Regions from separate parts of the Pontibacter brevis genome, predicted to be linked through region 2. Evidence: riboswitches for the same ligand, from Rfam matches in the RefSeq annotation. Region 2 holds a riboswitch; the other holds the start of a gene.
What was found. Region 2 has a riboswitch for cobalamin ahead of ACYVB1_RS03940 ((2Fe-2S) ferredoxin domain-containing protein). Riboswitches for the same ligand answer to the same signal wherever they lie in the genome.
Positions count from the first base shown of each region.

Region 1 (3,408 bases), on a different contig from region 2:
TACCGTTTTGTACTTGCTGTGAATTGGTATTATAGTAGGAGACAGAGCCATTTGACTGTGTAAAGTTGCCTTCGTTGGTCACAAATACACCATCCTCTGCATATGCTCCGCTTGGGCCATCGCTGTCGTTATCGCAACTGGTAAAGGCAAAGGTGCTGGTAAGTAAAGACGCAGCTACAATTAGACTGCGAAACATGTTGAACTTTCTCATTTGAATCATTTAGAATATATAGTTTAAGGAATAATAAAGCGTAAGCTAAAGGTGTACCCCCTGGGCGGCATGGCCCGGGAAATCATCGTCTGGTACGCTGCATTGGTTACATTATCAGCGCGAAGCGTCAGGATAAGGGTATTCTGGTGGAGCTGCAGTTTTTTACTCAGAGCCAGTTGCAGCAGCAGAAAATCGTCTAAGCTGGTTGTTTCGGAGTTGCTGGTGTAGCGCAGGCCGGTGTAATTCAGATTGCCCAGCACAGACCAGCCGCGGTGATTTGCCTCTGTAGCAAAGATGGCTTTGTGCAGCGGCACGTACATCAGCTGTTTACCCTTGTCGCCCCTGCCTTCATACACTGCTACCTGCTTGGAGGAGGTGTAGGTATAGCCGGCGGTGCTACTCAGCTTTATGTCGCCAAGGGTAGCAGTAGCGGTACTGCTGAGTTCCAGGCCTTGGGAGCGCACTTTCTGCAGGTTAGTCGGACGCCAGTTTCCGGTGTAATCCGGTGCCCACTGTATCCAGTCGTCAATCAGCATGTGGTAAAAGGTGGCCTCTGTTTCCAGCAGCAGGGAGTTACCCAGCACCAGCAAGTGACGCAGGCCACCTTCATAGTTCCAGCCCTGCTCCGGCTTCAGGTCAGGGTTTCCAGCGCCAATCCAGAAGCGGTCGTTTAGGGTGGGCACACGGTAACTGCCGGAGGCATTGCCTTTCAGTGAAAGCTGGTGCCTGTTGTTATTATAGAACTTCCAGTTAAAGCCAAGAGCAGGTGTTGGAAGCGGGTTATAGTTCTCTACAAAGGCTTGCCGGAAATTGAGTGTTAAAGCAAGCGGGGCAACTGGGTTATAGCGGAAAAGCGCGAAGACAGAGGCTCTGTTCTCGTCCTGCTGCCCGGTATAGCCAGTGTTCTCAGCCACAAAGTGCTGCAGGTTTACGCCTCCGCGGAGGCTCCAGTTCTGGCCCTGCGTAAACGTTTGTTCCGCCTGTAACTGGTATGTCTTTACATCGGCCACCGAACTAATGGAGATGTCGGTGTAGTGCAGGTAATCTTTAAAATAAGCAGCTTTTATGTCGGTCTGTCCCCAGCGGCCGTTGTGCTCCAGTGCAGCCATCAGGCGCAGGTTGCGGTCCAGTTGTTTTGCATCGTTATAAGCTGCTCCCATGGCCGGCTGCAGCTCCCGGTTGGCATACGTGTACCAGGTGTGCAGTGCTACCTTGGTTTTGGAGGACAGGTGATAGGTGAGATCCTGTGTAAGGCCACGGAGTTGCTGGGCTGCGTGCTCCTGTGTCACTTCCGGTGTTCCTGAAAGGGACAGGTCTCTGTAGGTAAAATTATTTTCTGCCACCCGCAGGTAAGCACTGGCGCCTACCAATAGCTTTGCGTTGCTGTAACGGAGGCTACCACTGCTGAAGTAGCGGCCGAAGCTCCCTGCCTCCTGTTGCAAATCAACTCCAAAGCCCTTGCCTTTATATTCAGGAGAATTCAGCAGCACCGCTCCGCCAATGGCACCGCTGCCATAGGTAGCTGCAGCAGAACCATACTGTACTGTTACTTCTCCAACGCCACTAACAGGCAAAGTAGAGAAGTCAGATTGGCCTAAGGTAGCAGGGGCAATGTTCAGGCCGTTCCAGAGCACAGCCGTCTGAGAGGCATTGGTACCCCGGAAAGCAACGGATGAAAGCCCGCTTACGCCATAGGTTTTAAAGTAAATAGGTGTGCGGGCTTGTAATGCGTCGGCCAGGGAGCTGGAGGCGTAGGTGCTGAGGTAGCTGCTGTCTACGGTGCTCACGCGGCTGCCAGCGGCATACACTTCGGCGGGCTTACCGAAGACCTCAACCGTACGCAGCTTGTGAGCCGCAGAATCCTGTTGCGCCAAAGCAGGCATAGCCAAACCCAATGAGCAGACAGCCAAAGTTAAACAAATACGGAAAGAAAATAATACCACGTACCCGGTTGCTTAAATCCCGAAGCATGCGATAAGGTAAAAGAAGCAGAAACAGCAAGCGCGCTTAGCGAAGGCCGTGCAGCTTTTTACCCGAAAGCATACGACAAATCAGTGTCGGACTGGCAGGTCTCCTGGCTCTCTTCAGTTAGCCCGCCTTCCCATGCGGCAGTTGCCGCACAGTGGCCGTTGGTATAGGCTAACTCTCTTTATGAAGATAACAGTTGCGGGAACAGCACAGGTTTTGCACCTGTTTCCCTTTTAAGGCTTTTACCACGGCAGTAGTAAGAGCCACCAATCTGACCGCAAAGATACGCGATAAATATGAATTCTGGTTAAGAATCTAAAATTGAGACGAAGGCGCTGTTCCAAAAGCCTAGGTCCCACGCCTGAACTCCCTGGCCATAGTGCCGTACCAACAAATCATAAAATAAACAACAAGCAACGAACTTGAAGCTACCGAAGGAATTTTATACCCGCCCGCATGTAGTAGAACTGGCGCAGGAGTTGGTTGGCAAGTACCTGTACACGAACATAGACGGCATCCTGGCTGGCGGGATGATTGTGGAGACAGAGGCTTATGCCGGGGAAAACGACCGTGCCTGCCACGCCCATCTCAACCGCCGGACCCAACGAACAGAAATCATGTACCACGAAGGCGGTGTGGCTTATGTATACCTGGTGTACGGCATCTACTACCTGTTCAACATCATCACTAACCAAAAAGATAAAGCCGATGCAGTGCTGGTGCGGGCTATTGAGCCGGAGGTAGGAGTGGAGGAAATGCTGCTGCGCCGTAACATGGCAGCTATAAAGCCTAACCTGACTGCCGGGCCGGGCGTGCTGAGCATGGCGATGGGAATTGACAAAAAACTTTACGGCGCCGACCTGACCGGCGACACTGTCTGGTTGGAAGATAAAGGTATTCAACCTCCTCCAGAAAGCATTTCCGCTGGCCCGCGCATTGGTATTGACTACGCGGGAGAAGATGCCAGCCTGCCCTGGCGGTTCTGGCTAAAGGAAAACAAGTGGGTGAGTAAAAAGCGGTAATTTAAATGACAGCAGGTACAGCAGCCGTGCTACCTGGCCAATAAACAGAAATGCCCATAAAAAAGCAGCCACAACATATCTGCTGTGGCTGCTTGCTATATATCTGAAACAGTTATTTACTTCTGCTTTTTTTGTTCACTATTCTGCTCCTGGTCAGTACGACCCTGTGGGGTTTGGTTCAGGGAGCCTTTTTTCCCTACAGCATCG
Region 1 covers NZ_BAAGXV010000089.1:83,246-86,653, reverse strand. The annotation lists gene ACYVB1_RS20510 (DUF5074 domain-containing protein) at 1-196, opposite strand, end outside; gene ACYVB1_RS20505 (TonB-dependent receptor plug domain-containing protein) at 235-2,121, opposite strand; cobalamin riboswitch at 2,259-2,465, opposite strand; gene ACYVB1_RS20500 (DNA-3-methyladenine glycosylase) at 2,602-3,201, shown strand; gene ACYVB1_RS20495 (hypothetical protein) at 3,318-3,408, opposite strand, start outside.
Region 1: another riboswitch for cobalamin. It lies ahead of ACYVB1_RS20505 (TonB-dependent receptor plug domain-containing protein); the one in region 2 lies ahead of ACYVB1_RS03940 ((2Fe-2S) ferredoxin domain-containing protein).

Region 2 (3,408 bases):
GCCGCAATCATGCTTTCGATATAGTCAAAAATGGCTTTTACCTGCCACTCGCTGTTTACAGAGTGAAACCAAACGGAATTCCCATCAAAGAGTAGAGTAACAACATTTGCAAGTGTGCAAGGGCCCAGGCAGCCGCCTTTGGTCATGTGCACCACATTCCGAAGCTTGCGTTGCAGCCATTCACTTTTGTATAAATCTACCGGTACAGGAGGATAGCCCCTGTCCACTCTGCCACAGCAGCAAGCATTGTAGCAGTATGACAGATGTCCCCGGCGTTGCACCAGGTTGATGGCTTTTCCATCGGCTCGGATTACCCGCTGACGCTTTATCTCTCTCATTTGGCTTCTATTGCCTCCCTTTTAAGATCTATAAAATTTGCATGACAGAATTAACAGTCATTATCGCTTTAGCCATCAGCTCATAAAACACGATGGAGCTTTCAATAACATACCTGATTATCAAAAAGTCTAATACCGTATCGCCATAGCCTGCTCTGCCAGTACCCAGCACCCAATAGCAATTGAGAAAACACCGGCTCCGGAAATAATATACCTGAAAAAGAACCTGCTTCGCTTCACAATGTGGGAGAAAGACAAAGAAAGGAGGTAACCATAAGCTGTCATGGTCAACAAAATTCCTGCGGACTGAAGGATGATAATCCATAAGGCAGTGTAGCTATTATCAGCAGCCATGGTAAGCGCCACCGTACAGGCACCACCTGTTCCTGCCATGCCATGCAACATACCTATTCCCAAAGAACGGCTTACTATAGATTTCTTTTTTTCGGCATTTACCGGAGGTATGACCCGAGGCACATTCGGTTTAAAAGCAAGAAGCAAAGAGCTTATGCCAATCCAAATCATCATGGGTCCTATAGCCCATTCTGCTACAGTACTGATGCTGAAGGGCAAGGCTGATTTAAGAAGCAGTGCCCCGATGCTCAGCAAAATCAGGGTAATAGAATGCCCCAATGCCCACTGGCTTGACTTCCACATCACGTTACGCAGTTTTGCTTTACTGTCTTTCTCAGAAGTAAGCACTGATACAGCAGCTACGTGGTCCGGCTCAAAGGAATGCTGCATGCCAAGCACGAAAGACTGGATTAGTATAGGAGCAACCATAGCTTAATCCTGTATATTGTCAGCAGAGATATGCACGGGCTGTATTGCAGCGTCTCCTTCTCTATAAAGTATACCATCCAGGACCTGGCCCTTTAGAATGTGGTTGGAGACAAGGTGCGCAGCTCTGCTTGCATCTATATCCTTGTACCAAATGCCATCAGGGTAAACAAACATGATGGGGCCACTTTCACATTGGTCGGTACATACAGCTTTGATAGTATGCACCTGCTCCTTTAAGTTAAGGTCTTTTATACAACTTCTCAAAGCCAGGATACTCTCCGCTCCTCCCCTTTTCGTGCACGCAGAACCGCTACACATAAAAATTATCTTCTTTACTTTGGCCAGATCCTTACCCATAGCTTTTACTATTGTTGATAAATACATTACCCCTTCCACATTCTATAGAAAGCATTCGCCTTCTGTAGACGCAGAAAAAAGATTTAATACAATAGAATAGTTAAAGGGAACACGGTTTAACTACCCCAAACCTTTTACCCGAAGGTGTTGGATATTGCATGTATAGGCAGGTCTTCTGACTTACTCTACTTTGTCGGGCCTTCCCGTCCGGAGTACAGACAGTGGCTAGAGGGATAACAAAGCACTAAAGAGATTACAGCAGCGGGAACTGTTCCGGACTCACACCGGATTCCCTATTAATTCCCTCCCGGGAAACCAATACATTGCAAAAATATAAAATAAAACCAGAGGCATACTAACTACTGACGAAATTGTAAAGCTAAAACTGCAAATTTTGGATGTGGTGCGCCTAAATTTGCACTTCAATTCTTTTGAATTTCAGATGCGATCTTCCTGTTTCCGGAATTCGGAGGTAACGAACTTACTTATCTCAGGGCTTTTGATTTCTATTCAGCGGTTATAAAGTCTTAAATTGTGGCGCTTTCGGCCACGGAACTGATTAGCTTACCCTAACAAGTAATAAGATGATTGTATTTATAACCGGAGGAGCCCGCAGCGGGAAAAGTCGTTTTGCCCAGGACATGGCTCTTAAATTAAGTACTGCGCCTGTATATCTTGCCACAGCAAAAATATGGGATCAGGATTTTCAGGAGCGAGTAAACAGGCACAGGGCAGAAAGAGGATCCGAATGGACAAATTACGAAGCATATAAAGATTTGCACCAACTTCCCCTGCAGGGACGTGTAGTAGTAATAGATTGCGTCACTTTATGGCTTACCAATTTCTTTATGGACTATGACAATAATTTAGAAAAGTCATTACATATGTTTCAACAGGAAATAAATAACCTTATCAATTTAGATGCTACTTTTATTATTATTTCCAACGAACTTGGAATGGGTTTGCATGCCGACACGGCTGTTGGCCGCAAGTTTACAGACTTACAAGGTTTGGCCAACCAGTACGTAGCCTCAGTGGCAGAAGAAGCTATCTTTATAGTTTCCGGACTACCTTTGTATCTTAAGAGACAACTTTAAATTTTACCGGCTTTACCGCCCGCTTTTATTATCTTTTATCAGCGTTACTGTGCAGACACCACAACTTATACAACTAGAGGAAATATTAGCCGCAAGGCGTGACACACGCCATTTCACAGACGAAATTGTGCCGGATGAAGTGTTAGAGAAAGCGCTACGGGCTGGCCATATGGCTCCCTCTGTCGGGCTAACAGATGCTACGCGGTTTTATGTTATCAAGGCGCAGGAAGTAAAGCAGGAGATAAAGAAGCTCTTTCAAAAGTATAACCGGAAAGCCTCTAGCCAAATCGAGGATGAAGCACAGAAAACAGCCTATGCCGCTTTGAAACTGGAAGCCATTGTGGACGCTCCCCTTGGGCTGGTGGTATGCTATGACCGCTCTGTGCTGAATTCCTTTACAATTGGTACCGTTGCCAGTAATGATACCATCAAGTTCAGCGCCGTATGTGCCGTGCAGAACATCTGGCTATCGTTAACGGAACAGGGTTATTCCATGGGATGGGTCTCTATATTGGACTACTACCAGTTTAAAAATTTACTGGGACTGCCCGAGGACATTGAACCTTTGGGATATTTCTGTGTTGGCAAACCAGCTACAGACTATGAACAGCAACCTATGCTCCAGCAGCAAGGCTGGAAACAAAAATCAGCTGCCCCATCTGTCACGGAAGTAGAAAAAGTGCGCCAACCCGTCACTCCTGCATTTGAACCGCCTCACCTTCATGTAGCGCAAAATGAATTCCTGGCCGAACAACTGCAGCACATCATTGACCATAAAACAAAGCCAACAGGAGCATTAGGAGTATTGGAAGAACTCGCCCTGCACATAGGAA
Region 2 covers NZ_BAAGXV010000015.1:9,939-13,346, reverse strand. The annotation lists gene cobN (cobaltochelatase subunit CobN) at 1-338, opposite strand, end outside; gene ACYVB1_RS03945 (hypothetical protein) at 468-1,121, opposite strand; gene ACYVB1_RS03940 ((2Fe-2S) ferredoxin domain-containing protein) at 1,125-1,505, opposite strand; cobalamin riboswitch at 1,627-1,813, opposite strand; gene ACYVB1_RS03935 (bifunctional adenosylcobinamide kinase/adenosylcobinamide-phosphate guanylyltransferase) at 2,063-2,575, shown strand; gene cobT (nicotinate-nucleotide--dimethylbenzimidazole phosphoribosyltransferase) at 2,625-3,408, shown strand, end outside.